4 regions of the Pseudomonas sp. PGPR N4 genome follow, and region 3 is predicted to be linked to each of the others. Evidence: predicted binding sites of a transcription regulator. Region 3 holds the regulator's gene; each other region holds the start of a gene.
What was found. Region 3 encodes FliA, which starts transcription of late flagellar genes. Its sites were predicted from a motif close to CTAAAGTTTNNNNNNNNNNNGCCGNTAA; they were not measured.
Positions count from the first base shown of each region.

Region 1 (7,291 bases), on a different contig from region 3:
GAACCTCAAGCTGGTCGAGCCACTGCGTGAGCTGTTCAAGGACGAAGTGCGCAAACTCGGCCTGGAGCTCGGCCTGCCGTACGACATGGTCTACCGCCACCCGTTCCCAGGCCCGGGCCTGGGCGTACGTATCCTTGGTGAAGTGAAAAAGGAATACGCCGACATCCTCCGTCGCGCTGACCACATCTTCATCGAAGAACTGCGCAAAGCCGACTGGTATCACAAGACCAGCCAGGCCTTCGTAGTGTTCCAGCCGGTCAAGTCGGTTGGTGTGGTCGGTGACGGCCGTCGCTACGCCTGGGTCGTGGCCCTGCGCGCCGTCGAGACCGTGGACTTCATGACCGCACGTTGGGCACACCTGCCTTACGAGCTGCTGGAAACGGTCAGCGGGCGGATCATCAACGAGATCGAAGGCATCTCGCGCGTTACTTATGACGTGTCGAGCAAGCCGCCGGCGACGATTGAGTGGGAATGATCTGCTAGCGCAGCGATTGAGAAACCGGCTTAGGCCGGTTTTTCTCTATCTGCGGGCGGTAAGCGAGGGCTACGAAGCAGCCCTGGCGTCCTCAAGTCAACCACAGCCTGAAACGACAAAGCCCGCATTCGCGGGCTTTGTCGTTTCAAGCGCAGACCTCTATCAGAAGTCGTAACGCACGTTTGCGGTAAAGGTATCCGCGTCGAACCCACTGCTGGTCAGGTAGCTGTAGTTACCGCCCACGCTCCACGCGCCGACGCGGTAGTTGGCGCCCAGGCCCAGCTCGTAGCTATCACGCGCAGGTGTCGCACCGGTGGTGGTGAACGGCGTACCGCCGAGGACGAAGGTGGAAGTGGTGGCGGTCTTGTCGCCGATGAAGTCGTGCCAGGCCATCAGCTTGGCTTCTGGTTCCAGCGTGCCCACACCTACATCGAAGGCTGCTGCCAGGCGAGCGCCGAGGCCCATTTCGCCGATTTCGTAGCGTTGGCTGCCGACGTTGAGGGCGGCCGAGCTGCCTTTTTCACGGTACGAATCAATCGACACGTTGGCATAGCGTGCACCGACCTGAGGTTCCAGCAGCCATTGCTTGTCGAGCTGGAAGGTGTAGCCAGCCAGGGCGTTGACGCCGAAGATCTCACTGTCGAAGCTGGCCTTGGCGCGGGTGCCGGCAATGTAGCGTTTGGACTCGTTGTCGTTCCAGCCATACATCAGCGAGGTGTCGACGAAGAAGTTGTCGTGGGTCCAGTTGCCGTACAAGGTCAGTGCATGGCCTTCGACATCGGTTTTGCTGCCCAGGTCGGATTTGACGTCGCTGGTCAGGTAGCTGTAGGCCAGGCCCACGGTGGTGTCGGCGTTGAGCTTGCCGTCGGCACCCACGGCGATGCCGTTGGTGTTGGCGTCGTAGCCGTCGATACCGTGGCGGCGGTCCTGGTTGGCATCGCTGGTCAGCGCTTGCAGCCATACGCCTTGCTCGGCCAGCACGTCACCGGATGACAGACCGCTACGCGCCTTGCTGGCACGGCGGTTGATGGCACCGGCGACCAGGTTCTGGCTGTTGGTGGCGGCGTGGATTGCGCCACCGCTGACGTCTGGGGTCAGGGTTTCGGCCAGTTTGGCCAGCTCTTCGCTGGTGGCGGCGTTGGCGAAACGCTGGAACACCGGGTCGCTTTCGTCCAGTTGGCCCATGACGGTGTTCTTGAACGGCTTGATGGCGTTCACTGCGTTGCGCGAACCACGCGCTTCCAGCAGGTTTTCCGTGATCACCTCATCGCTGCGGGTGGCAACCAGAGCTTTCACATCCTGGCCTTCGATGCCGAAGTTCTTCACTTCAAGCAGCGCCGAGGAGGAGACCACCGAGAGGTTCTCTGGGTCTTCCCAAGTGCCGGAGTTGAGCAGGGTGTAGCGGGTGCCCTGGGCCGAAGTGCGGAAGTCGTCGGAGCGCGCCTGCAGTTCGATCTGGCTGCCGGCGGAGAAGAAGGTATTGCCGGTGACAGTCAGGATCGGCCTGTTCGGCAGGGTGTCGTTGTCCAGCAGCAGGCGCAGGCGGGCGGTGTCGCTGTCCATGTCGAGGTCGCCGTCAATCGTCGTCTGCGGGCGTAGCAGGGTCAGGCGGCCGCCGTCGATATCGACGAAGCCGGCGCGGATGGTCGAGCCATCGAACATCGCCTCGCCTTGCACCAGCACGCCACTCAAGCCCAGTACATCACCCTTTACCTGGCCGCCTTGCCAGTAAAAATACGATGGAGCTGCATCGTCATTGGCCTTGATTGCAGCCTCGCCGCCTTCGATCAGGCCAGCTGTCTGGGTGATGGCGAAGGTGTCGAAACCGGCAGCGGGATCCAGGCCGACGAAGTGAATGCCAAAGCCTTCGCCCGAGATGGTCCCGCTATTGTTGACGTCGGTCTTGAAGACGTCGGTGATCTGACCGGTGAACTGAGCGTGGTCGATCTCGATACCGGCGGAGTCGAGGCCGCGCGCGGTAATGATGCCGGTGTTGTTGATGCGTGCCTGAGTCGAGGTGATCATCATGCCGTTGGCGTTTTCACCCGTGACGTTGATGTTGCCGCTGTTGTTCACTTCACCGGCGATGACCGCTCTGTACAGATCCAAGCCCATCGCGCCGGGGCCGTCCACCGTGATGTTGCCCTGGTTTACCACGTCACCAGCGACGGTAGAACTCAGGGTCATGGAGATACCGCCCGCGTAGTCGGTCAGGCTCTTGGTTGTCAGGTTGATATTGCCCTGATTGACCAGATTGCCACCCAGGGTCACATCTTGCAGGTATACACCTGCGCCCGTCGACGTTCCGGTGAAAGTGGCGTTGCCAAAGGTCTCATCGATGCTGATGAATTGGCCGGTGCTCAGGTCGTAATTGACGTCGGCCACGGGAACGGCATTGGCTGCGGTAGTCGTGGTAGCCGCAATGGCGAGCGCGAGCAATGAGCGACGCATAGGAGAAATGTTCAAGGCAGTATCCTTACAGGGCAGAAACTGACATGGGAGGACCTACGCGTCAGCGTCTGTTTCAGGCATCCCTGCCAGCTTGTCAGTGAAGTGCTGAGTCAAGCGCGAGCGAATTTACACCAAACCATTAGAATGATTCATCCTTGATCGGGTTTTTTAAGGGGAAAAATCCAAGAAATGCGACCAGCTAGCTATTTTCTAGAGAAATACAGGATTAATCAGCAATAACCGGAACTTTGCCGTTCGTGAGATGGTCAACAGTAGTCTTTTTTTGCCAAGCCTCATTTTTCAGCGGAGTTTCAAGCCACTCAGACCATGCCGCTTCCCAGCCCTGGTCATGGCTGGCGCCGTCAATGCGGACTGTTTGGGAGAGTGGGGAATCAAGCGCTTGTTGGTATTTGTCAGCCAGAGTCGCTGGAATGATCTGGTCCGCTGTTCCAACCAGATGCCGCTGTGGAACAGAGGCGAGCTGAGACCGGTAGTCCAGTGGCTCCAGCGAACCGTCGAGTGGCGACAGGTTTTTCATTGCGACCCACAAGCGCGGGCTGAGATTGCCAGCCAGTGTCTGCACCTGGGTCACATCAGTCCGCTGGGCTGCCAACAGCAAGGCAAGCGCGGCGCCACCTGAATACCCCACCAGTTCGAATTCCTGGTTGCCATAGCGCTGTTTCAATTGGTCCAGCGCCTGGCTGAGGCGAGTGACCACGTCCTGAGAAAACCGTCTGTTGGTCCACAGTTCTGGGCGGCACGCCGCGCTCATGACGAACTGGCAAGGGCGTGCCAGGTAGGCGTTTGGTGCCGGGTCGGCCAGCGCCAGCCGGGCCACCAACAGATTGTGCGGGCTCGGATCCAGGCTGGGTTGGCTGGCCGTGGCCCAGGCATGGCCGTCGCCTTCGAGGTAGACGCGCAGGCGAGTCTGGTTGCCTGCAGCGTGCGGTGTCAGTACCAGCAGCGGGAAGGCGCGTCCCGGCAGCACCTCAACCTGGCGACCCTGTGCGTCAGCTAGGTGCTGCAACGCCTCGCGCGGCGATTGGCAGGCCACAAGCAGCGCGCTTATGACCACCAGCCAGGCTTTACCGAGGTAGACCAGTGCCTGAGAGTAGGGGGCGTATCTATTGCTCATCGGTTGTGGATTACCATGGCTGATATTTAATAGCTCGCCGGCGTCCAGATCGAGGTGGCCTCTGCAGTAGCCAAGATCTTGATACTTCTATGGTTGCTTGGAGTGGCAGTCTGGTTCGGTTGGTGCAAATTGCGCGACGTCTACCGATACTACAGAGCCAGATGATCCCTGGCACGCCAACACGCCCCGCTCAGGATTGAAATAAACAGCCCGCCACGGGCTTCAGGCTTGCTGGGAACGGTCGATAGCCTGACGATGCGCCCGCCGCGGCGATCGCAGCTCGTTCTCCCCCGTGCAGGTCCGTATATGAACTGGTTCCACGACGCCAAGATTTCAACCAAGTTGTATGTTGCATTCGCGCTATGCGCTTCCATCACGTTGATCGTTGGGATTATCGGTAGCCAGGGAATTGGCTCGTTGTCTACAAACTTGCAGTTGGTCTTCAGCAACAACCTGGTGTCGGTGGCCAAGACCGCAGAGGCGCGGTCCGATGCCATTGCCCAAAACCGCGATTTGTATCGTCTGCTGGCAGCTTCCATCGCAGGCAGCGACGCCGCTGAGCGCAGCGCCATTGTTGCTTCCATGAATGAAAACCGCCAAACCAGCGAGCGCGCCTTCGCCGTTTACCGCGCCACACCGCTGGCGGATGACGAGCGTGCCGCGGGCGATCGCATGGAAAAGGACTGGCCAGCGTATCAGGCCATCATTGAGCGTGTGGCGGCGACCATCGAGCGTGGTGATCTGGCCGCAGCCAAGCAGCTGATGGCTGGAGAAATGCACCAGGCGTATCGCACCGTGATGGACGAGATGGAGATCATGGTCAAGTCCAACAACCGGCAGATCGGTGAAGGTGCACAGGATGCTCGCGACAGCGAGGCTGCTGCCAAGCTCAACCTCTACCTTGGCATCGGTGCCTCCTTCATCACTGCGCTGCTGCTGGGTATTTTCATCAGCCGGGTGATCAGTGCGCCGATCGCATTGGCGGTTGGCAACGCGCAGCGAATTGCCGGTGGCGATCTGAGCAAAACCATTGAAAGCGGCCATCGTGACGAAGGCGGCCAGTTGCTCGCGGCGTTAGGCGCGATGCAAAGCGGGCTCAAGGGCACTATCCAGCAGATTGCCAGTGCGGCAGATCAACTGGCTTCGGCGGCCGAAGAGCTCAACGCGGTGACCGAAGAGAGCAGCCGCGGCCTGGTCCGTCAAAATGACGAAATCCAGCTGGCGGCTACCGCCGTCACCGAAATGAGCGCTGCGGTTGACGAAGTGGCGCGCAACGCCACATCGACCTCCGAGGCTTCCCGCCACACCAGCAATGAAGCAGCCAGCGGCCGCGATCAGGCGCGTGAGGCGGTCAAGGCGATCACCAGTGTGAATGCCGAGATCGGCCAGTCGACCGTGATTGTCGATGAGTTGGCAGGCAGCGTGCGCGATATCGCCAAAGTCCTTGACGTCATCCGTGGTATCGCCGAGCAGACCAACCTGCTCGCACTCAACGCGGCCATCGAGGCGGCGCGGGCAGGTGAGCAGGGCCGCGGTTTTGCTGTGGTGGCCGACGAAGTCAGAGCCCTGGCCGCGCGCACCCAAGCCTCCACCGGCGAGATCGAAGCGATGATCGCCAGCGTGCAATCGCGCGCCGACGACGCGGTCAAGGCCATGGGCAACAGCCGTGCCCTGGCCAGTAATACTCAGGAACTGGCCAAGGCCACTGGCGAATCGCTTGAGCGTATCGCTCAGAACATCGCTGGCATCAACGACCGCAACATGCTGATCGCCACCGCATCCGAAGAGCAGGCCAACGTCGCGCGGGAAGTGGATCGTAACCTGGTCAACATTCAGGATCTTTCCACCCAGACCGCAGCAGGCGCCAACCAGACCAGCGCATCCAGCCAGGAGCTGTCGCGCCTGGCGGTATCGTTCAATCAGCTGGTCAGCACCTTCAAGCTGTAAGCCGCGAACACTAGGGCTTGAGCTTTGCCAGTCACTTGCATGGAGGCATGCAGGTGACTGGCAAGCGCTTGTCGGCAGCGTTTTCAATTAAGCTTGAGCCGCCACTCCCTACCGGAACCCTCGCAATGACGCTGACAATCCGCCCTGCCGAGCGCGCCGATGCTGCGCTGATCCTGCGTTTTATCACTGAACTGGCGATCTATGAAAAGGCCGAACACGAGGTCAAGACCGACGTCGCCGGGATCGAGAGCAGCCTGTTCGGCGAGCACAGTACGACCCATGGCCTGATCTGCGAGCTGGACGGCGAGCCGATTGGTTTTGCCGTGTACTTCTTCAATTACTCGACCTGGCTGGGCAAGCACGGCTTGTATCTGGAGGACCTGTACGTGTCGCCGCAACAGCGTGGTGCAGGCGCGGGTAAAGCATTGCTGCGCCATCTGGCGAAGATGGCAGTGGCACGCGGGTGCGGACGCTTTGAATGGTCGGTGCTGGATTGGAATACCCCTGCGATCGAATTCTACGAAGCCATTGGCGCCAAGGCGCAGGATGAGTGGATTGGCTATCGCTTGAGCGGGGAGGCGTTGGTCGCGTTTGCCAGCGGTAGGCGGTCTGCGTAGCGGCCTCAGGATTTATGCAGCACCGTAAAATCGCCGGGCCCGCTTTGCGGGCCTTTCGCGACACAAGGCCGCTCCTACAGGGGACGGTGTGCAGGCATAAAATTTATTGTGGATTGTTATGTTATAACAACCGTAGAATCTCGCCTCGTCTTTAGCCGCACTTGTGCTCGATCAGGAGTTGTAATGAGAACCGCCCCGCTATCACTTGCCGCGCTGACCGCGCTGGTCATGACCGACCTTCATGCCAATCAAACCGGTAGCTCGGTCATCACCCTGGGCGAGATCAAGGTCTCGCAGGCAGCCGGCACCGCGCTGCGCACCGAGAACGTGCTGACCTCGGTCGATGTGCTGGGCGGCGATCAGGTCGAAGACAAGAACGTGATGAACAGCTGGCAGTTGCTCGGGCAGATGCCGGGCATCCAGTTGACTGAGACAGGGCAGGGCGCCGAGTCGGGCAAGGCGACTTTCCGCGCCTTCAACGGTGAGGGTTACATCAACGGCATCAAGATGCTCATCGATGGCATCCCGAGCAACGTCAACAGCGGCAACCAGCGCTTTGTCGACATGGTGTTCCCGCTCGACATCAGCTACATCGAAGTGGTCCGCGGTACCAACGACCCGCGCTACGGCCTGCACAACATCGGCGGCAACATCAACTACGTCACC
Region 1 covers NZ_JCAUKV010000003.1:237,172-244,462, forward strand. Annotated here, with positions in the region: gene guaA (glutamine-hydrolyzing GMP synthase) at 1-475, shown strand, start outside; gene AC58X1_RS14855 (autotransporter family protein) at 638-2,941, opposite strand; gene AC58X1_RS14860 (alpha/beta hydrolase) at 3,153-4,061, opposite strand; gene AC58X1_RS14865 (methyl-accepting chemotaxis protein) at 4,368-6,008, shown strand; gene AC58X1_RS14870 (GNAT family N-acetyltransferase) at 6,134-6,625, shown strand; gene AC58X1_RS14875 (TonB-dependent receptor) at 6,809-7,291, shown strand, end outside.
Region 1: the regulator FliA is predicted to act here: its motif matches at 4,282-4,309, upstream of AC58X1_RS14865 (methyl-accepting chemotaxis protein).

Region 2 (7,291 bases), on a different contig from region 3:
CTTGCCCTTCTCGCTGGTGCACAGCCGCGAGCCGCGGTGGCGGCAGACGTTGTGGAACGCATGCACCTTGCCTTCGGCGCCGCGGATGACAATGATCGGGTTTTTGCCGACTTGCAGGGTGAGGAAGTTGCCCTTGGTCGGGATCTCGCAGGTCATGCCCGCGATCAGCCATTCCTTCTGGAAAATTTCCTGCATGTCGATCTGAAACAGACGCTCGTCAGTGTAGAACGGCTGGGGCAGCGAGTAGGTGCGCTCGCGGGTCTGCAGCATCTCGGCGGTGGCCTTGCGTGCAGCTTCCAGTGGATCGCCCAGGCTCAGGGTTGCGGTGACGTCCATCGTTGTAATCCTCAAGGCCGATAAAGGCCGGCGAAAGGTGGCTAATCGTTGTTTTAGTGCCGCAAGGCAGGTGCAGAAAACATCAGGTCTATTTGCCGTGGAGTGTGCGATCAAGGGCGCCTTGAGCCGTATCCATGGGCGACATGGCCGAATCGAATTCCGACGCGCCAGCCCTTGTCGTGCGGGGCTGGTCGCGATAAGCACGCCGATGTCGCTGATGGGAATGTGCCGGGCCACGGCCTTGAGCATTATCGGAGCCATAAAAGGCCGGTAGTCGGCCGTTGGAGAACAACATGTCCGAAACATTCCTCAACCCGGTCAGCACCCAGACCTGGGCCAACGGCCGCCACATCGTGCGCTGCGTCAAGGTCATCCAGGAAACCTGGGATGTGCGCACCTTCTGCTTCATGGCCGACCAGCCGATCATGTTCTTCTTCAAGCCCGGCCAGTTCGTCACTCTGGAGCTTGAAATCGAAGGCAAGCAGGTGATGCGCTCGTACACCATCTCCAGTTCGCCGTCGGTGCCGTACAGCTTCTCGATCACGGTCAAGCGGGTACCGGGTGGGCATGTGTCCAACTACCTGCACGACACCATGCACGAAGGCGCCGAACTGCCGGTGCACGGCCCGGTCGGCTTGTTCAACGCAATCGATTTCCCGGCACCGAAGGTGCTCTACCTTAGCGGTGGCGTCGGTATCACCCCGGTGATGTCGATGGCGCGCTGGTTCTATGACACCAACGCCAATGTCGACATGGTGTTCGTCCACAGCGCGCGTTCACCGAAGGACATCATCTACCACCGCGAGCTGGAACAGATGGCCTCGCGCATCCCCAACTTCAGCCTGCACATCATTTGTGAGAAGCACGGGCTGGGCGAGCCGTGGGCAGGTTATCGGGGGTATCTGAACCAGCGCCTGATGGAGCTGATCGCCCCGGATTACATGGAGCGCGTGGTGTTCTGCTGCGGGCCTACGCCGTACATGAGCGCGGTCAAGCGTATGCTCGACGCGGTCGGCTTCGACATGAAGAACTACCACGAGGAGTCGTTTGGCGCGACCCCGGCGGAGGCCAAGGCCGACGCTGTCGAGCACGCCGAACAGGCAGCCGATGCACCGGAAGTGGATCTGTCCGATCTGAACCTGGTGGAGTTCGTCGGCAGCGAGAAGAGCATCCGCGTGGCCCCGGGCGAGACCGTGCATGCGGCGGCGGCCAAGGTTGGCCTGATGATCCCGAAAGCCTGCGGGATGGGCATCTGCGGCACCTGCAAGGTGCTCAAGCTGGGCGGCGAAGTGGACATGGAGCACAACGGCGGCATCACCGAAGAGGATGAAGCCGAGGGCTACATCCTCTCCTGCTGCAGCGTGCCGCGCGGCGACGTTCGTATCGAGTACTAAGCCGAGGCCGCTTGAGCGCTGCAGCCTGGGTCAGACGCGGAAGCGTGCAACCAGGCTGCTGAGGTCAACGGCCAGGCGCGACAGCTCGGCACTCGCCGCGCTGGTCTGGTGTGCCCCCGTGGCGCTTTGCACCGACAGGTCGTTGATGTTGACCAGATTACGGTCGACTTCGCGGGCGACCTGAGCCTGCTCTTCGGCCGCACTGGCGATGACCAGGTTACGCTCGTTGATGTGTGCTACGGCCGTGGCGATGGTGTCCAGCGCCAGGCCCGCGCCGCGGGCGATGTTCAGGGTCGATTCGGCGCGTTCGGTGCTGGTGCGCATAGACTCGACCGCCTGGCCGGTGCCGCCCTGGATGGTGCCGATCATGCGCTCGATCTCGCTGGTCGACTGCTGGGTGCGATGCGCCAGTGCACGCACTTCGTCAGCCACCACGGCAAAACCACGCCCGGCCTCGCCGGCCCGCGCTGCCTCGATGGCGGCGTTGAGGGCGAGCAGGTTGGTCTGGTCGGCCAGGCCGCGAATCACGTCGAGTACCTTGCCGATATCACGCGACTGTTCGGCCAGGTGAGTGATCAGCTTGGCAGTACCCTGCACGTCACCGCTCATGCGCTCAATGGCGCTGACGGTTTCCAGTACCAGGTCACGGCCATCGCTGGTGGAACGGCTGGCTTCAGCCGAAGCCTCCGAGGTGCTGACGGCATTGCGCGCCACTTCCTCGACCGCGCTGGTCATCTCGGTAACGGCAGTGGCGGCCTGCTCGATTTCGGCGTTCTGCTGCTGCAGGCCGCGCGCGCTCTCGTCGGTCACGCTGTTGAGCTCTTCGGCCGCCGAGGCCAGCTGGGTAGAGGAGCCGGCGATCAGGTGCAGGGTGTCGCGCAGCTTTTCCTGCATGCGGGCCATGGCTCGCTGCAGGCGCGCTGCTTCGTCGCTGCCTTCGGCGCGAATGGTGTGGGTGAGGTCGCCGTCGGCGACCTGTTCAGCTGCCTGCAAGGCTTCTTCGATCGGCTTGACGATGCTGCGGGTCAACAGCAATGCGCAGATCAGGGTCAGCACGGTGGCGGCGATGAGCAGGCCGATCACCAGGGTGAACGCCGTGCTGTACTGGTTGGCGGCGGTGGCGTTGGCGTTGCGCGCCTGCTCGGTGTTCATTTCCAGCAGGGTGTTCATGACCTTGTTGATCTGCTCGGAGTTGGTCAGCAGGTCGCGGTTGAGCAGGTCGGCCAGTTCCTCGATGCGGTTGGCCTGGCTCAGGTTGCGCATGCGGGTTTCCAGCTGGCGGTACTGGGTCAGCAACTGGCCGTACTGATCGAACGCGGCTTGTTCTTCGGCGGCGACGATAAACGTCTGGTAACGGCTCCGGGCCTTGTCGATTTGCGCGTTGCGCTCGTCCAGCAGGCGCAGGGTGTCTTGCTGAGTGGCCGGGTCACGATTGACCAGCAGACGATAGGACAGCGTGCGCAAGCGCAGGCTCAGCGCGGTCAGCTCATCGAGGGTCTTGATGCTCGGCACGTTGATGCTTTCGATGGCGACACCCGCCTGGCGAATCTTGCCCATCTGGACCAGCGAAAATACGCCAAGGCCAAGCATCAATGCGCCGATCAAGGCAAACCCGAGCAAGGCGCGCGGGGCGATATTCATATTGCGTAGGGACATGATTTGGACAATCCAGGCAAGGTAAGGGGGCGCGCAATCCTTGCGTCGAGATAAGACCTGTATGGCTATCGGTCGTGACCGGCCAGTCTTGAGTTCGATGAGCGAAAGCCCGAGTTGGCCGCGACAAATCCTGACCGGCGGTTGACCCAGGCCGGAACAAGGTGGCCGATCCCCTGTCAATCTGGCCTGGCTGAAGCCTTTTGACCCGATATTTAATGGCGGGGGCGCGTGCTTTTCTTTATCGTGTGCGCCCTCTGCAACAACCCGAGATAGACATACCCCATGTTGGAAACTTCCCTGAATCAACTCGAGCAGCTGGTCAACGACCTGATGCAGAAAAACACCCAGCTGAGCGAGCAGAACGCTGCCATCGCCCAGGAACTGGCCCAGGCCAAGGAAGACAACGACAGCCTGCAGCTGTCGCTGATGGAACAGGAAGAGAAACACGGCGCCACTGCTGCGCGTATCCAGGCGCTGGTTGAGCGCGCCAGCGCAGGTGTCGTCAACGGATGAAACTGCAAGCGCAGCCGATCAATGTCGTGTCGATTCTGGGTATCGACTATTCGATCAAGGCCCCTGAAGGCCAGGAAGAGACCCTCTCGCAGGCTGTGCGGATGCTCAACACCGCCCTCAACGAAACCAAGCGCCAGTACCCGACCCTGATCGGTGACAAGCTGCTGGTGCTGGCGGCGCTGAATCTGTGCTCGCGGCAGATCGAACTGCAAAAAGAGCATCAAGTGACGCTCGCCCGCACCCAGGCGCAGATCGATGCCACGGTAGATGCCATCGCACGCACCATCGGCGAGCAGTAAAGCACCAGCCAACAGGCAAAATTCGAGCGGGGGGCAGCCATGCGGTGACGCGTGGCTGTTCCCCGTTTTGCGTTCAGCATTTGTCGATGATTGCTGGATTGAATGGATACGTAAGTGTATACAATCTCCAAAAACAAGAATCCTGGCGGAGGAAAACGTATGCGTATCTGGCGGCGAAGTATCCAGTTGCAGTTGATCGCAGGCATGGGCACGGCCCTGTTGGTGAGCATCCTGGTGGTGGTTGCGATCTATACCGTGGCGGTCAATCGCCTGACCGAGCGCTATTTGCTCGACACCGCTCTGCCGGCCAGCATCGAGGCCATTCGCAACGATATCGAGCGCATGCTTAGCCAGCCGCTGGTGGCGGCCGCCGATATTGCTGGCAATACCCTGCTGCGTGACTGGCTCGCTGCCGGTGAGAATCCCGCCGAGGCGGCGCGCTTCATCGAATACCTGGACGCTGCCAAGCAGCGCAACCATGCGTTTACCGCGTTGTTCGCCGCCACTGCGAGCGGCCACTACTACAACGAGAAAGGCCTGGATCGCACCCTTGGCCGGCAGAACCCCAAGGACCAGTGGTTCTATGGCTACATCGACAGTGGTGCCGAGCGGCTGATCAATATCGACGTGGATGGCGCCACCGGCGAGGTGGCGCTGTTCATCGACTACCGCATCGAAAAGGCCGGGCAACTGGTCGGCATCGCCGGCATGGGCTTGCGCCTGACCGAGTTGTCCAAGCTGATCCACGACTTCAGCTTTGGCGAGCAGGGCAGGGTCATGCTGGTGCGCAACGACGGCCTGATCCAGGTCCACCCGGACAACCAATACAGCGCCAAACGCACGCTCGCCGAACAGGTCGGTGGCGACGCCGCCAAGCGTTTACTGGGGCAGGGCGCAGGCCTGCAGCGTAGCCAGTTCGAACGTGACGGCGAGCAGTATCTGGCCCTGAGTCTGCCGCTGCGTGATCTCAACTGGACGCTGGTGGCCGAAGTGCCGCAGGCGCAGATCTACGCGCAGATGCGCCAGGCGGTATGGTTGACCAGCTTGATTGGTGGGGCAGTCGCTTTGCTCTCATTGCTGCTGGTGGTGCTGCTGGCGCGCGGGTTGGTGCGCCCGATCCGTCAGGTGACCACGGCGCTGGTGCAGATCGGTGGCGGCGCCGGCGACCTGAGCCATCGCCTGGATGATTCCCGCGAGGATGAACTGGGTGACCTGGCTCGCGGCTTCAACCGCTTTCTCGACAGCCAGAGGGCGCTGATCGCCGAGGTGCTGAGCACTACCGAGCGCCTGCACCGTTCGGTCGAACAGGTGACGCAGGTAGTCGGCAACACCGCCGACCGCTCGGAACGTCAGCAACAGATGACCGAGATGGTTGCCACCGCCGTGCACCAGATGGGCCTGACTGTGCAGGACGTTGCGCAAAACGCAGGACATGCGGCGTACGCCTCGCAGTCGGCACGTGACGAAGCGGTGCAGGCGCGCCAGCAGGTGCAGCAGTCGGTACAGGGCATCCACGGCATGTCCGGTGAAATCAGCCGGGCCGCCGAGGCGGTGGGCCAGTTGGCGCAGGAAGTGGCCTCGATCGATGAGGTACTGGCGGTGATTCGCAGCGTTTCCGAGCAGACCAACCTGCTCGCCCTCAATGCGGCCATCGAGGCGGCCCGCGCCGGTGAAATGGGCCGCGGCTTTGCCGTGGTCGCCGATGAAGTGCGCACCCTGGCCCGGCGCACGCAGCTGTCTACCGATCAGGTGCAGCAGATGATTCAGCGCCTCAAGCAGGGCGCCGGCGTGGCTGTGACGTCAATGCAGGCAGGCCAGCTGGCCACCGGTAGCGGGGTTGAAGCAAGCCAGCGCACCGGCGCCTCGCTGGGGGCGATCACCGATCAGGTCGAGCGCATCAGTGACATGAACCAGCAGGTGGCCACCGCGACCGAGCAGCAGTCAGCGGTGACTGAAGAGATCAATCGCAACGTGCAGGGGATTTCCGACCTGGCCCGGCAGACCGCCGCCGAGGTGCTTGGTTGTCGCGAGGAATGCCAGGCACTGCGCCGCTTGGCCGATGACCTGGCGCGGCAGATGGGTGGTTTCAGGCTGTAAAGGGCAGTCGCCGGGGGTTGCCGCGAGCCTGTAGGAGCGGCCTTGTGTCGCGAAAGGCCAGCGAAGCTGGCCCGGCGATAGTGGCGGCGAAGCTGAGAATCTGGGGCCGCTGCGCGACCCTTTCGCGACACAAGGCCGCTCCTACAGGGATGGCTCTACAGAGGGGTGACTGCCACGACGGCGCGGATATCCGCCGCCAGCTCACGCACGCGCGTGAGTTCCGTGTCCCACGAGCACATGAAGCGTGCGCCGCCGCTGCCAATGAAGGTGTAGAAGCGCCAGCCCTTGTTGCGCAGCGCCTCGAGCGCCGGCTCCGGCATTTGCAGAAACACCCCGTTGGCTTCCACCGGGAACATCAGCTTCACCTGAGGCAGGTCGCTGACCAGCGAGGCCAGCAACTGCGCGCAGTGGTTGGCGTGGTTGCCGTGGCGCAGCCAGGCGCCGTCTTCCAGCAGCCCCACCCAAGGCGCGGAGAGGAAGCGCATCTTCGATGCCAGCTGGCCGGCCTGCTTGCAGCGGTAGTCGAAGTCTTCGGCCAGCTCGCGGTTGAAGAACAGGATCGCCTCGCCCACGGCCATGCCGTTCTTGGTGCCGCCAAAGCACAGCACATCGACGCCGGCCTTCCAGGTCAGCTCGGCCGGCGAGCAGCCGAGGAACGAGCAGGCATTGGTGAAGCGCGCGCCATCCATATGCAGGTTGAGGCCCAGCTCCTTGCACGTGGCGCTGATCGCCTTGAGCTCGTCGGGGCGGTACACGGTGCCGACTTCGGTGGCCTGGGTGAGGGTCACCACGCGTGGTTTCGGATAGTGGATGTCCTGGCGTTTGAGCGCCACTTCGCGGATCGACTCAGGCGTCAGCTTGCCGTTGACGCTGGGCGCGGTGAGCAGCTTGGAGCCGTTCGAGAAAAACTCCGGAGCGCCGCATTCGTCGGTCTCGACGTGGGCGGTCTCCGAGCAGATCACGCTGTGGTAGCTCTGGCACAAGGAGGCCAGGGCC
Region 2 covers NZ_JCAUKV010000004.1:135,527-142,817, reverse strand. Annotated here, with positions in the region: gene gbca (glycine betaine monooxygenase oxygenase subunit) at 1-336, opposite strand, end outside; gene gbcB (glycine betaine monooxygenase reductase subunit) at 630-1,730, shown strand; gene AC58X1_RS17360 (methyl-accepting chemotaxis protein) at 1,761-3,386, opposite strand; gene AC58X1_RS17355 (hypothetical protein) at 3,669-3,899, shown strand; gene AC58X1_RS17350 (cell division protein ZapA) at 3,896-4,198, shown strand; partial or broken gene AC58X1_RS17345 (HAMP domain-containing protein) at 4,358-5,431, shown strand; gene AC58X1_RS17340 (methyl-accepting chemotaxis protein) at 5,558-6,295, shown strand; gene AC58X1_RS17335 (threonine aldolase family protein) at 6,451-7,291, opposite strand, start outside.
Region 2: the regulator FliA is predicted to act here: its motif matches at 3,452-3,479, upstream of AC58X1_RS17360 (methyl-accepting chemotaxis protein).

Region 3 (7,291 bases):
CATGCCGACCGTACACATCCGCGACAACCTCGACCTGCAGCCAAGTGCCTATCGTCTGACCCTGATGGGGGTAATCCTCGCGGAAGCCGAGATCTACCCGGACCGCGAGCTTGCAATCAACCCAGGCCAGGTGTTCGGTACCCTCAATGGTATCGCCGCGCGTGACCCGGCGTTCGGCCTGGAGGCAGTTTGGATCGACATCGGCCAGCGCGCGCAGGCGCAGTCGCTGGGCTACACCGTGGTCGATGCCAGCACTGTGGTGGCGACCCATTTGAACCAGATTCTGCAAAAGCACTGCCACGAACTGATCGGTCACGAGGAAGTCCAACAACTGTTGCAGGTGCTGGCCAAGGCCTCGCCGAAGCTTGCCGAGGAGCTGGTGCCGGGTGTCATTTCCTTGTCGGGGCTGCTCAAGGTCTTGCAAGCTCTGCTCTCCGAGCAAGTGCCGGTGCGCGATATCCGCAGCATTGCCGAAGCTATCGCCAACAACGCTGGCAAGAGTCAAGATAATGCCGCGCTGGTCGCCGCAGTGCGCGTCGGATTGTGTCGCGCCATCGTGCAAAGCATTGTCGGCGTTGAGTCCGAGCTGCCTGTTATCACCTTGGAGCCAAGGTTGGAACAGATTTTGCTCAATAGTCTGCAAAGGGCCGGGCAAGGTCAGGAAGATGGTGTTCTTCTTGAACCGAGCATGGCCGAAAAGCTACAGCGTTCGCTTATCGAAGCGGCCCAGCGTCAGGAGATGCAAGGTCAGCCAGCTATCCTTCTGGTAGCCGGCCCGATCCGGGCAATGCTGTCGCGCTTCGGCCGCCTGGCTGTACCGAATTTGCATGTTTTGGCGTATCAGGAAATACCTGACAACAAGCAAGTCACCATCGTTGCCACCGTGGGCCCGAACGGCTGAGGTAGTGGAGTATGCAAGTTAAGCGTTTTTTCGCCGCAGATATGCGTCAGGCCATGAAGCTGGTCCGCGATGAGCTTGGCTCCGATGCCGCTATCATCGGTAACCGGCGCATCGCCGGCGGCGTTGAGCTGACCGCTGCACTGGACTACAAGCTGTCGGCGCTGGCGCCGCGGGTGCCCAACCCTGAGCTTGAAGACGAGCTGCGCAAGACCCAGTCGCGCATCGCTACCGCCCAGGCCGAACTGAGCAGCCGCAGCGATGCCGATGACGGCAACCGTCAGTTGTTTGCCGGCCTCTCGCTGACCGCTTCCGAGCCCTTGGTCGAGCCGCACGTCGAGCAGCCCGCCGCCCCGGCTGCGCCGGCAGTGGCGCCGGTTGATCCGCGCCTGTTCGATGCCATGCGCTCGGAGCTGTCCGGCCTGCGTGAACTGCTCGAAGTACAGCTCGGCTCGCTTGCCTGGAGCCAGTTGCAGGGCAGCAAACCGCTGCAGGCCAACCTCTGGCGGCGCCTGCAGCGTGTTGGCCTGACCGGTGCGCTGGCCCGTGAACTGCTCGACCTGACCGGCGAAATCGACGAGCCGCGGCAAGCCTGGCGGATGATCCTCGCGCACCTGGCGCGAATGATCGATGTACCCGAGATCGAACCGATCGAGGAGGGCGGAGTAATTGCCATGGTTGGCCCGGCCGGCATGGGCAAGACCACCACCCTGGCCAAGCTGGCAGCGCGTTATGTGCTCAAGTACGGCGCGCAGAACCTGGCGCTGGTGAGCATGGACAGCTTCCGTATCGGCGCTCAGGAGCAACTCAAGACCCTGGGCCGCATCCTCAACGTGTCGGTGACCTACGTCGACCCGGGCGAGTCCCTCGCTCAGGCCCTGGAGCCGCTGCTGCGCAAGCGTGTGGTGCTGATCGATACCGCCGGCCTGCAGGCCAGTGATCCGGCCCTGCGCATGCAGCTGGAGACGCTCGCCGGGCGTGGTATCGCTTCGAAGAATTATCTGGTCCTGGCAACCACCAGCCAGAAACAGGTGCTGACCGCCGCCTATCACAGCTACAAGCGCTGTGGCCTGGCTGGCTGCATCCTGACCAAGCTTGATGAAACCGCTTGTCTCGGTGAAGTACTGAGCCTGGCGATCAGTCATGAACTGCCCGTGGCCTATCTTACCGACGGCCCGCGTATTCCTGACGACCTGCACCTGCCGCGCAAGCACCAACTGGTCAGCCGCGCCGTCAGCGTGCAAATGCAGGAAGACCCCAGCGAAGAGGCCATGGCCGATATGTTCGCTGATCTGTACCACAACTCCGGCAAACGCGTGGGTTGAAGATGAACACAATGCAAAGTACCTACAGCAAGGGCTTTAATCACAGCCCTCCATGTGGCCTCGGTTCAAGCGCGACAAGGTAAAGAACAAATATGGGTAGCATGCATCCCGTACAGGTTATCGCCGTGACCGGTGGCAAAGGTGGCGTCGGCAAGACCAACGTTTCAGTCAACCTGTCCCTGGCGTTGGCCGAACTCGGCCGCCGGGTCATGTTGCTGGACGCCGATCTGGGTCTGGCCAACGTCGACGTGCTGCTGGGGCTGACGCCCAAGCACACCCTGGCCGACGTCATCGAAGGCCGCTGCGAGTTGCGCGACGTGCTCTTGCAGGGGCCTGGCGGGGTACGCATCGTGCCGGCCGCCTCGGGCACCCAGAGCATGGTCCATCTGCAGCCGGCGCAACACGCCGGGCTGATCCAGGCCTTCAGCGAGATTGGCGACAACCTCGACGTGCTGGTCATCGACACCGCTGCCGGTATCGGCGATTCGGTGGTGAGCTTTGTCCGCGCCGCGCAGGAAGTGCTGCTGGTGGTGTGCGACGAGCCGACCTCGATCACCGACGCCTACGCGCTGATCAAACTGCTCAATCGCGACTATGGCATGAACCGTTTCCGCGTCCTTGCCAACATGGCCCAGAGCCCGCAGGAAGGGCGCAACCTGTTCGCCAAGTTGACCAAGGTCACGGACCGCTTCCTTGACGTCGCCCTACAATACGTCGGCGCCGTGCCGTACGACGAATGCGTGCGCAAGGCGGTGCAGAAGCAGCGTGCAGTTTACGAAGCCTTCCCTCGCTCCAAGTGTGCGCTGGCGTTCAAGGCCATCGCGCAGAAGGTCGATAGCTGGCCGCTGCCTGCCAACCCTCGTGGGCATCTGGAGTTCTTCGTCGAGCGCCTGGTGCAGCCCACCAGTGCGGGACCAGTGCTATGAGTGCAAGCGGTTTTCAGATGTACAGCAAGGCTTCCAAGGACGCCCAGTACGAGTTGGTCGAGCGTTACGCGCCGCTGGTCAAGCGCATCGCATACCACCTGCTGGCGCGCTTGCCGGCCAACGTGCAGGTCGAGGACCTGATCCAGGCCGGCATGATCGGCCTGCTCGAAGTGTCCAACAAATACGATGCCAGCAAGGGCGCCAGCTTTGAAACCTACGCCGGTATCCGCATCCGTGGCGCCATGCTCGACGAGGTCCGCAAGGGTGACTGGGCGCCACGTTCGGTGCACCGCAATACCCGTATGGTCAGCGACGCGATGCGCGCTGTTGAAGCAAGAACCGGTCGCGACGCTAAAGATCACGAGGTTGCTGCCGAACTCCAATTAGGTCTCGATGATTATTACGGGATTCTGAACGATACCCTGGGCAGCCGACTGTTCAGTTTTGACGACCTGTTGCAGGACGGCGAACATGAAGGTCTGCACGAGGATGGCGCCAGTGCGCAGGTCGAACCGTCGCGTGATCTGGAAGAAGAACGCTTCCAGACGGCGTTGACCGATGCGATCGCCAACCTGCCGGAACGCGAGCGGTTGGTGCTGGCGCTGTACTACGACGAAGAGCTCAACCTCAAAGAAATCGGTGAGGTGCTGGGGGTCAGCGAGTCGCGTGTCAGCCAGCTGCACAGCCAATGCGCGGCACGTCTGCGCAGCCGGCTGGGTGAATGGCGAGCGCGTTGAAACCGGGGTCGCTGCAGTCGTTTTGACGGTGTACCGAATTGATTGAATGCGCGCTCGGGGCCGAGCGCGTTTAAGACTGCTTGGAGGTCTAATTGAACAAAGACATGAAAATCCTCATCGTTGACGACTTTTCGACGATGCGGCGGATCATCAAGAACCTCTTGCGTGATCTGGGCTTCACCAATACCCAGGAAGCCGACGATGGCCTGACCGCCATGCCGATGCTCGAAAGCGGCCACTTTGACTTCCTCGTCACCGACTGGAACATGCCCGGCATGTCCGGCATCGACCTGCTGCGCAAAGTGCGTGCCGATGAGCGTCTCAAGCATCTGCCGGTGCTGATGGTAACTGCCGAAGCCAAGCGTGATCAGATCATCGAAGCGGCCCAGGCCGGCGTCAATGGTTACGTGGTCAAGCCGTTCACCGCCCAGGTGCTCAAAGAGAAGATCGAAAAGATCTTCGAACGCGTGAATAGCTAAATCACGCCAGGGGGCGCCATGGACTCTAACAACAACTCTTTGGGTGAGTTTGAAAACACCCTGAAGAAGCACGCTCAGGAACTGGTCGAGAGCCTTGAGCGCGGCCGGTTTGGCGATGCGGTGCAGCTGATTCATCAGCTCAACCAGACACGCGACCGTGGCCTGTACCAGGAAGTCGGCAAACTGACCCGCGAGCTGCACAGTGCGATCGTCAGTTTCCAGATCGACCCGGCAATGCCGCAGGCCGAGGAAGTCTCGCAGATCACCGATGCCACCGAGCGTTTGTCCTACGTGGTCAAGCTGACCGAGGGTGCCGCCAACCGCACCATGGACCTGGTCGAAGCGAGCACCCCGGTACTCAACGACCTGGCCGGTGAGGCCCAGGCGCTGAGCACTGACTGGCAGCGCTTCATGCGCCGTGAAGTGGCCGCGCCGGAGTTTCGCGATCTGGTCAAACGAGTCGACAGTTTCCTGACGCACAGTGCCGAGGGCAACCGCAAGGTGTCCGGGCACCTCAATGACATCTTGCTGGCTCAGGACTATCAGGACCTGACCGGCCAGGTGATCAAACGCGTCACCGCGTTGGTCACCGAAGTCGAAAGCAATCTGCTCAAGCTCGTGCTGATGGCCAGTCAAGTCGACCGCTTTGCCGGTATCGAACATGACCACGATCAGTTGCGTGCTGAAAAAGATCAAGAAAAACATCCGACTCGGGGTGAAGGTCCGCAGATTCATGCCGATAAGCGTGAAGACGTTGTGTCCGGTCAGGACGATGTCGACGATCTGCTGTCCAGCCTTGGTTTTTAGGGAGCACGTTTAATGAGCTTCGGCGCCGATGAAGAAATCCTTCAGGATTTCCTGGTAGAAGCCGGGGAAATTCTTGAGTTGTTGTCCGAGCAATTGGTCGAGCTGGAAAGCCGACCGGATGATGCCGACCTGCTCAATGCGATTTTCCGCGGTTTTCACACTGTAAAAGGGGGCGCCGGCTTCCTCCAGCTCAATGAGCTGGTGGAGTGCTGCCACATTGCCGAGAACGTCTTCGACATCCTGCGCAAAGGTGAGCGCAGGGTCGACGCCGAGCTGATGGACGTGGTTCTGGAAGCGCTGGATTCGGTCAACAGCATGTTCGGCCAGGTGCGCGAACGCACCGAGGTGACCCCGGCTTCCCGCGAGTTGCTGGCAGCGCTGTCGCGTCTGGCCGAGCCGGGTGCGGCGCCGGCGCCTGCCGCGGTGGTCGAGCCTGAGCCAGCGGTGGTCGAGGAAGACATCACCGACACCGAGTTCGAACAACTGCTCGACTCGCTCGATGCGGTCAAGGCCGAGGCCGAGGCTGCTGAACAACCGCAGCCAGGTGCAGCCAGCGCCGAGTCGGATGAAATCACCGACGCCGAATTCGAATCTCTGCTCGATCAACTGCACGGCAAGGGCCAGTTCTCGGTCGAGGCGGCCACGGTCGCTCCCGAGGCTGTCGTGCCAGCGCCAGCCGGTGACGAGATTACCGACGACGAATTCGAAGCATTGCTCGACCAGTTGCATGGCAAGGGCACCTTCGCTGCCGATGCGCTGCCGACTGCTGCGGTTGCCGAGGCTGCAGCCAGCCCCGCGCCGGCTGCCAGCGGCGACGAAATCAGCGAGCACGAGTTCGAAGCGCTGCTCGATGAGCTGCACGGCAAAGGCAAGTTCTCGACCGACGCTGCCGAAGCGGCTGCTGTGGCCGTTGCGCCGGCAGCAGCCAAGGCTGAGGTGAAAGCTGCGCCCAAGCCTGCTGCACCCGCAGCAGCTGCCAAGCCTGCGCCAGCGGCCCCGGCACGTGCGCCAGCGCCAGCAGCGCCCGCAGAAAAGCACGCCAGCGAAGCCGAGACGACCGTACGCGTCGACACCGCGCGGCTGGATGAGATCATGAACATGGTTGGCGAGCTGGTGCTGGTGCGTAACCGGCTGGTGCGCCTGGGCCTGAACAGCGGCGACGAAGCCATGTCCAAGGCTGTGTCCAACCTCGATGTGGTCACGGCCGACCTGCAGACTGCGGTGATGAAGACCCGCATGCAGCCGATCAAGAAAGTCTTCGGGCGGTTCCCGCGACTGGTTCGCGACCTTGCCCGCCAGCTCAAGAAGGAAATCAACCTGGAGCTGGTCGGCGAAGAAACCGACCTCGACAAGAACCTTGTCGAGGCTCTGGCCGACCCGTTGGTCCACTTGGTGCGCAACGCGGTCGACCACGGCATCGAAATGCCCGACGAGCGCGACGCCTCAGGCAAGGCTCGCACCGGCAAGGTGGTGCTGTCGGCCGAACAGGAAGGCGACCATATCCTGCTGTCGATCTCGGACGACGGCAAAGGCATGGACCCCAACGTGCTGCGTGCCAAGGCCGTGGAAAAAGGCCTGATGGACAAGGACGCCGCCGAGCGCCTGAGCGAATCGGACTGCTACAACCTGATCTTTGCCCCGGGCTTCTCGACCAAGACCGAGATTTCCGACGTGTCCGGCCGCGGCGTCGGCATGGACGTGGTGAAAACCAAGATTTCCCAGCTCAACGGCTCGATCAACATCTACTCGGCCAAGGGCCAGGGTTCGAAGATCGTCATCAAGGTGCCGCTGACCCTGGCGATCATGCCGACCCTGATGGTGATGCTGGCCAACCAGGCGTTTGCCTTCCCGCTGGTCAACGTCAACGAGATCTTCCACCTCGACCTGTCGCGCACCAATGTCGTCGACGGCCAGGAAGTGGTCATCGTCCGCGACAAGGCGCTGCCGCTGTTCTACCTCAAGCGCTGGCTGGTCCAGGGCCAGGTGCATGAAGAGCAGCACGAGGGCCATGTGGTGATCCTCTCGGTCGGCACCCAGCGCATCGGCTTTGTGGTCGACCAGCTGGTGGGCCAGGAAGAAGTGGTGATCAAGCCGCTGGGCAAGATGCTGCAGGGCACCC
Region 3 covers NZ_JCAUKV010000006.1:246,006-253,296, reverse strand. Annotated here, with positions in the region: gene flhA (flagellar biosynthesis protein FlhA) at 1-901, shown strand, start outside; gene flhF (flagellar biosynthesis GTPase FlhF) at 913-2,223, shown strand; gene fleN (flagellar synthesis regulator FleN) at 2,316-3,149, shown strand; gene fliA (RNA polymerase sigma factor FliA) at 3,146-3,886, shown strand; gene AC58X1_RS21255 (chemotaxis response regulator CheY) at 3,991-4,365, shown strand; gene AC58X1_RS21250 (protein phosphatase CheZ) at 4,384-5,172, shown strand; gene AC58X1_RS21245 (chemotaxis protein CheA) at 5,185-7,291, shown strand, end outside.

Region 4 (7,291 bases), on a different contig from region 3:
TACGGGTGGGGATCACGCAGCCAGACCCGCAGCTGCAGCAGCGGCGTGGAGATGTAGCGGCCCAGGCGCAGGCTCAGGGTCAGGGCCAAGACCAGCAGGATCCCCGCCAGAATACCCATGCTCTGCAAGCTGATCAGCATCGGTTGCTGGAACTCGCTCATGTCCAGGCTGATGCGCAGTTGCCCGGCGGTCACGTCCTGAAAGGTGATCTTGGTCTGGTACAGGCCTTCGGCTTCACCCAGCAGGGTATTTTTCGGGCGCTGACCGGCCTCGGCGAGGATGCGGTTGTCGACGCTGTAGATGGCGGCGTGGGCCACCAGCGGGTTCTTCACCAGATTGCCCAGCAGCACGTTGAGGCTGAGGATGTCGTTGGACACCAGCAGTTCGGTCGCCGAGGTGGCCGTCTGGATGGTCAGGCTCTGCCCCAGGGCGTCCGCCTGCTCATGCATGGCCTGCTTGAACTGCAGGCCCATCACGCAGGCATAGATCACCAGCGCCATGGCCACCAGGAAAATATTGGTGCTGGCGATACGCAATGCCAAGGGTACGCGGCGTTGGCGCAGAGCATGGAACAGCATCAGGAAGAAGTTATCGGATTTAACTGGCGTGGGCCGGTTCACAGAGCGCGGCTCTTTATGACGAGAAAGTGCTGCGCAGTATAGCGACCCGGCATTTGTCGGCAAAGTGCAAGTGGCGCCCGATAGTCACCGAAAGTCGGTAGAATGCGCATTTTTCATCGAAGTCGGAGCCAGGTTGTGCGCGAAATCGTTCTGATCAACATCACCGGTGAAGACCGCCCAGGTCTCACTGCCGCCATCACCGGCGTCCTGCTCCAGGGCGGTGTGAACATTCTCGACATCGGCCTGGCCGTGATGCACGGCACTTTGTCGTTCGGCATCCTCGTCGATATCCCGGATAACGAAGTCGCCACGCAGTTGCTGCACAGCGTGCAGAGCAAGGCCCACGAGCTCAATCTGCAGGCACGCTACACACCGATTTCCGAGGCTGACTACCAGCACTGGGCCGATGGCCAGGGCGACGCCCGGCAGATTGTCACCTTGCTCAGCCGCAAGGTCACCCCCGAGCAGCTGCAGCGGGTCAGTGCGATCATCAGCCAGTATGGCCTGACCATCGAGCGCATCGAACGCCTGTCGGCGCGGGTGGCGCTGAACGCCGACAGCGAGCACGGCAAAGCGTGTCTGGAGATTTCTGTGCGCGGCGAGCCGAGTGATGCTCAGGCCCTGCGTGCCGCGTTCTTCACGTTGTCTGAAGAGCTGGCCGTGGATATCGCCTTCCAGAAGGATGACCTGTTCCGCCGCAACCGCCGGCTGGCGGTGTTCGACATGGATTCGACGCTGATCGAAGCCGAAGTCATCGACGAGCTGGCCAAGGCCGCCGGCGTCGGCGAGCAGGTTTCCGCCATTACCGAGCGGGCCATGCGCGGCGAGCTGGATTTTCGCGCCAGCTTCAAGGAGCGCATGGCGTTGCTCAAAGGCCTGGACGTTAAGGTACTGGACGAGATCGGCGCATCGCTGCGCTTGACCGAGGGCGCCGAAAACCTGTTCGCCGAGCTCAAGCGCCTGGGTTACAAGACCGCCATCCTGTCCGGTGGCTTTACCTACTTCGCCAAGCAGGTACAGGCGCGGCTGGGTATCGACTATGTGTTCGCCAACGAGCTGGAAGTGGTCGACGGCAAGGTCACAGGCGTGGCCATCGAGCCAATTGTCGATGCCCAGCGTAAAGCTGACCTGTTGCAGGAGCTGGCCAGCAAGGAAGGCCTGCAACTGGCACAAACCATCGCTGTAGGCGACGGCGCCAACGATCTGCCCATGCTGTCGCTGGCAGGGCTGGGCGTGGCCTTCCGCGCCAAACCACTGGTGCGCCAGTCGGCCAAACAGGCGATCTCGACCCTTGGTCTGGATGGAGTGCTGTATCTGCTCGGCTTGCGCGACCGCGACGCTCGCGGCTGATCTGAGGCTGTAAGGGGCCGCTTTTGCGGCTCCGACAAACTAAAAGGCCCCGCATGGTTTGCGCCATGCGGGGCCTTTTATTAGGCGGCGGATCAGACTGCGGTCGGTACCGCCAGCAGTTCACCCATGCGCACGGCAGAGCCGGCACCGAGGCTTTCAGCCCACTTCACCTGCTCCGGGCCAAACAGCACGATGGCAGTGGAGCCCAGCTTGAAACGGCCCAGTTCGGCGCCTTTTTCCAGGTGGATCGGTGTGCGGCTGGCTTCGTCGTAGCGGAAGGTCTTCAGCTCACGCTTGGGCGGCGTGACCAGCCCGGCCCAGACGGTTTCGATCGAAGCCACGATCATCGCCCCGACCAGCACCACGGCCATCGGCCCGCGCTCGGTATCGAACAGGCAGACCACGCGCTCGTTGCGGGCAAACAGCTCCGGTACGTTTTCGGCAGTGGTCTGGTTGACCGAGAACAGCCGGCCTGGCACGTAGACCATCTCGCGCAGGGTGCCGGCCAGCGGCATGTGCACGCGGTGGTAGTCCTTCGGCGACAGGTAGATGGTGGCGAACTCGCCGCCCATGAACGGTGCGGCCAGCGCCGGATCGCCGCCGAGCAGCTCCAGCGCGCTGTAACCATGGCCCTTGGCCTGGAAGATGCGGCCGTGCTCGATCGGGCCGAGTTGGCTGACGGCACCATCGGCCGGGCACAGAATGGCCCCTGGAGTTTCATCCAGCGGGCGCGCACCTGGCTTCAGGGCGCGGGTGAAGAAGGCGTTGAAGTGCTCATAGGCGCTGAGGTCTTCGACCAGCGCTTCGGACATGTCGACCTGATAACGCTTGGCGAACCAGGCGGTGAAGGCATTCTTGAACCAGCGCGCGCGGCACTCGGCAACACAACCGGCCAGGCGTGACAGCAGATGGTGCGGCAGCAGGTACTGACTGATGATGAACAAACGCGATTTCATTGAATTTCCTTAAACCTCTACGGGCGTGTCCGGATGGTTGCCCCATTCGCCCCACGAGCCGGCGTACGCCTTGACCCGGGGGTAGCCGAGGGACTTGGCCACCAGATAGGTAAAGCCTGAACGGTGATGGGTCTGGCAATGGGTGATCACTTCCTTGTCGGGAGTGATACCCAGATTTTGCAGGATCTCGGCCATGTCCTTGCGGATGCGCAGGTGGTCATTCATGTCCATGCCTGCGGTCCACTCAAAGTTGACGGCGCCGGGGATGTGCCCGCCCTTGGCCGCGAGCACTTTCTCGCCCCGATATTCACCCGGCGCGCGAGCGTCCCAGATGGCCAGGTCGGCAGCGCCGAGGCGGCTCTGCAGGTATTCGCGGGTGGCGGTCGGCTCGTCGTTTATGGTCAGGCTGACCGAGCCGGTGGCGCTGGCGGGCGTCTCGGTCGACAGCTGATCAGCCGGCCAGGCCTGGATACCACCGTTGAGGTAGTGATACTGCGCATGACCGATGACATCCAGCAGCCAGATGAAACGCCCGGCCCAGCCACCGCCTTCGTCGTCGTAAACCACATAGACGGCATCGTCACGATGGCCGAGTTCGGCGAACAGCTTTTCCAGGTCGGCGCGCGCCGGCAGTAGCCCAGGCGCCGGCGGTTGGCCCAGCTGGCTACGCTTGGGGTCGACGAAGCGCGCACCGGGTACGTGGCCGCTGCCATAGCGGTTGGCGCTGGTCAGGTCGACCACGATCAGCGCGGGCGAACCCAGGCGTGGCAACAGGTCTTGCGCTTCGATAACCAGCGGCAAGCCGGAAAAATCAGTCATCCACAGTCTCCAGGTGGAACGCGAGGGGGCGATTGTAGCGTAAGGCTCAGCTACTGCGGGTGGCGAAGGTAGCCAGAGCGCGCTCGATACACTGGGCGGTCTTGCCCAGTGCCTGCACGCTGACGTCGGCCAGCGGGCGGCCCGCCTGATCGGCAAGCAGCAGCATGATCACCTGGCCATTGACCGCCAGCGAGCGCAGCAGCAGGTGCTCGCTGGGGAACAGGGCATTGATCGGCGCTGGCAGCAGGGCGGCGAACTGGGCGTGGTTGTCCGGCGTCAGGCGCAATTGCCCGGCCTGACTGGTCAAGCGTTTTAACAGTTTGTTCTGTTTGACTGCCAGGTTCAGTGCAGCTGCTTCCTTGGGCAGGCCAGCAGTCTGCTGCACGCGCAAGGCATCAGTAGCCTTGTCGTAGGTCAGCAGCAGTACCCGCTGCATGCCGCAGGCGAGCAGTGCATCGCGGGCGTGGGTAGCCAGGTGCACGGCATTGCTGAAGCGGCTGGGCTGGGCCAGCATTTCGGCGCACAGCGAGCGCCAGCGCTCCAGGTTTTCTGCAGGCGGCGGCGGTGGTGTGAGCATGTCCGGGTGCGGACGGCGCTGCTGCCATGGCCAGATCAACGCTTCGGCCGGGTGGAACAGGGCGTGGCGGGCGTGATGGCGGGCACTCGCTGCGGCTTGCTGGTGAACCTGCTGCTGGACGTCGTCCAGCGAGGTCTGCAAATACAGCGCGGTCAGCAGTTGCCAGCGCAGCAGGTGCGGGTTGTCCCAGCCGACTTGCGCCGCCAGTGCCAGGCCGTTGGCCAGCAATACGGTGTTGGCCGGTTGGTTGAACCAGCGGCGCAGGCCTGGTTCTTCATCCAGCCGATGCTGCTGCTCGAGGCTGTCCGTCTCGCGGGCAATGTTGAATACCTGAGCCAATTGTTCGCGTTCGCTGGTAAGCAGGCGGTAGCCCTGGGTTACCCACTCCGGCAGGCGCCAGTGCAGGGCGACCGCCTGGCACAGCTCCATCAGGCGTACGCCAAACAGCTCGATCTCGACCTCGGCAGCGTTTTCGCCCTTGTGGATAACCCGCAGCTCCCAGGTGTCGAGCAGCTTGGGGTAGGTCACGGCCATCGGCCACAGCGGCGACAGGAACAGCAGGCTGCCCCAGTGAATCTCCTGCCACAGCCGCGCCAGGCGGCTGGCGAACAGGCCACTGGCCTGCTGCGCGGCATGCTGGCTGATCAACAGAAACTGGCGCAGTACCGGCGGAATGTCATCGCCGGGCAAGGCCGGCAGGCGCGCCAGCAGCTGTGCGCTGCGCTCAAGTCCGAGGCGATTGAGGGCAACTTCGAGGCTCTCGGCCGGCTCGGCCTGGCTGGCGTTGGCCGAGTGATTGGCCTCACGCATGACCGACAGCACCAAGGCGGGGCTGTCCTGCATCAGTTCGGCGATGTCGCGCAATGACCGACGGTTGTCATTGATGGCCGCCAGTACCCGGTCGTGGCTTTCCTTGGGCACGGGCAGGCGCACGTCATCCAGCAGTTTTATCCAGCGGTCTAAAGTGCGTGGCGTCTGACTTGGTACCTTGGTTTCAATTGGCATTTTGACATCAGTCCGAACTGGCTTTTCACTTGGAGTGGCTATAGTCTGGCGCAGTTCTGCCGATAAGTAGAAGAAGAGTTTTCAAGCTCCCGTCCCCGACCCTGACCTCGACTTCAAGTGCTTTGAACCTATGGCTAAAATTATCGGCATCATCGTCGTCTTCGCGAGCGTGATCGCAGGCTACGTGCTTTCCCACGGCAAGATTGCGGCGCTGATCCAGCCGTTCGAAGTGCTCATCATTGGCGGGGCTGCGTTTGGCGCGTTCCTGCAGGCCAACCCTGGCTACATGACCATGCACGTGATCAAGAAGTCGATGAAGATGTTCGGCTCGCGCTTCACCCATACCTTCTACCTGGAGGTGTTGGGCCTGGTCTACGAGATCCTCAACAAGAGCCGCCGCGAAGGCATGATGGCGATCGAAGGCGATATCGAAGACGCCTCGGCCAGCCCGATCTTCGCCAAGTACCCGGCAGTGCTGGGTGATGAGCGCATGACTGCGTTCATCTGTGACTACCTGCGCATCATGTCCACCGGCAACATGGCTCCGCACGAGCTCGAAGGCCTGTTCGACATGGAGCTGCTGAGCCTCAAGGAAGAACTCGACCACCCTTCGCACGCGGTCACCGGGATCGCCGACGGCATGCCTGGCTTCGGTATCGTTGCGGCGGTACTGGGTATCGTCGTCACCATGGCCTCGTTGGGTGAGGGCGACCAGGCTGCCATCGGCATGCACGTAGGTGCGGCGCTGGTGGGTACCTTCTTCGGTATTCTTGCTGCGTACGGTTTCTTCGGCCCACTGGCTACCTGCCTGGCTCACGATGCCAAGGAAGAGGTCAATCTGTACGAGTCGATCAAGGCGTCGCTGGTGGCTTCGGCCTCGGGCATGCCGCCGTCACTGGCCGTGGAATTCGGGCGCAAGGTGCTGTACCCCAAGCACCGTCCGAGCTTCGCCGAGCTGGAACAAGCAGTTCGCGGTCGCTGATTCATGGAAAACAATCAGCCGATAATCATCAAGCGCGTCAAGCGCTTTGGCGGCGGTCACCATGGCGGCGCCTGGAAGATCGCCTTTGCCGACTTCGCGACGGCGATGATGGCGTTCTTCCTGGTGCTGTGGCTGATGTCGACGGCCACCCCAGAGCAGAAGATCGCCATCGCCGGCTACTTCAAGGACCCGATCGGCTTCTCCGAAAGCGGCACGCCCTATGTGATTGACCTGGGTGGCTCGCCGGAGCTGGCGCCGGACAAGACCATCAACCCTGAGGTGAAGTCCGAGCCGACGCCCGACACCAGTGTGCAGCTGGACAAGGATCAGGTCGAGACCATGGCCGAGCAGGTTGAAAAGGAACGCCTGAACCTGCTCTTGCAGGAGCTGCAGAACAAGGTCGAAGAAAACCCGCAACTGCAGAAGTTCAAGGATCAGATCCTGTTCGAGATCACCCAGGACGGCCTGCGTATCCAGATCATGGATGCCGAGAACCGGCCGATGTTCGACATCGGCAGCGCGCGTTTGCAGCCGTACTTCGAGGACATTCTGCTGGCCATGGCCGACACCATCAAGGCGGTGCCGAACAAGATCAGCGTCAGCGGCCACACCGATGCCAAGGCCTATGCCGGCAGCGGTGACTACGGCAACTGGGAGCTGTCGGCCAACCGTGCCAACGCTGCGCGACGTGCGCTGGTGGCGGGTGGCTATCCGGATGATCAGGTGGCGCGGGTGGTGGGTTATGCCTCGTCGTCGCTGTTCGATCGCAAGAACCCGTTCAACCCGGTCAACCGGCGCATCGATATCATCGTTCTGACCAAGAAGGCCCAGCGCAATATCGAGGGCGAGCAGGGCACTCCGGATGCACCGCCGGCATCTGACGCACCCGCGGCGCCAGGCTCGGCAGCGCCAGGTGCAGCAGCGCCCGCTGGTGCCGGCGAGGCGCCGATGCAGCCGCGTGAGCTACGGCAGAAGCTCAATA
Region 4 covers NZ_JCAUKV010000002.1:172,102-179,392, reverse strand. Annotated here, with positions in the region: gene AC58X1_RS10485 (histidine kinase) at 1-620, opposite strand, end outside; gene serB (phosphoserine phosphatase SerB) at 756-1,970, shown strand; gene asd (archaetidylserine decarboxylase) at 2,063-2,926, opposite strand; gene AC58X1_RS10470 (rhodanese-like domain-containing protein) at 2,936-3,745, opposite strand; gene AC58X1_RS10465 (HDOD domain-containing protein) at 3,792-5,327, opposite strand; gene motA (flagellar motor stator protein MotA) at 5,458-6,309, shown strand; gene motB (flagellar motor protein MotB) at 6,313-7,291, shown strand, end outside.
Region 4: the regulator FliA is predicted to act here: its motif matches at 5,366-5,393, upstream of motA (flagellar motor stator protein MotA).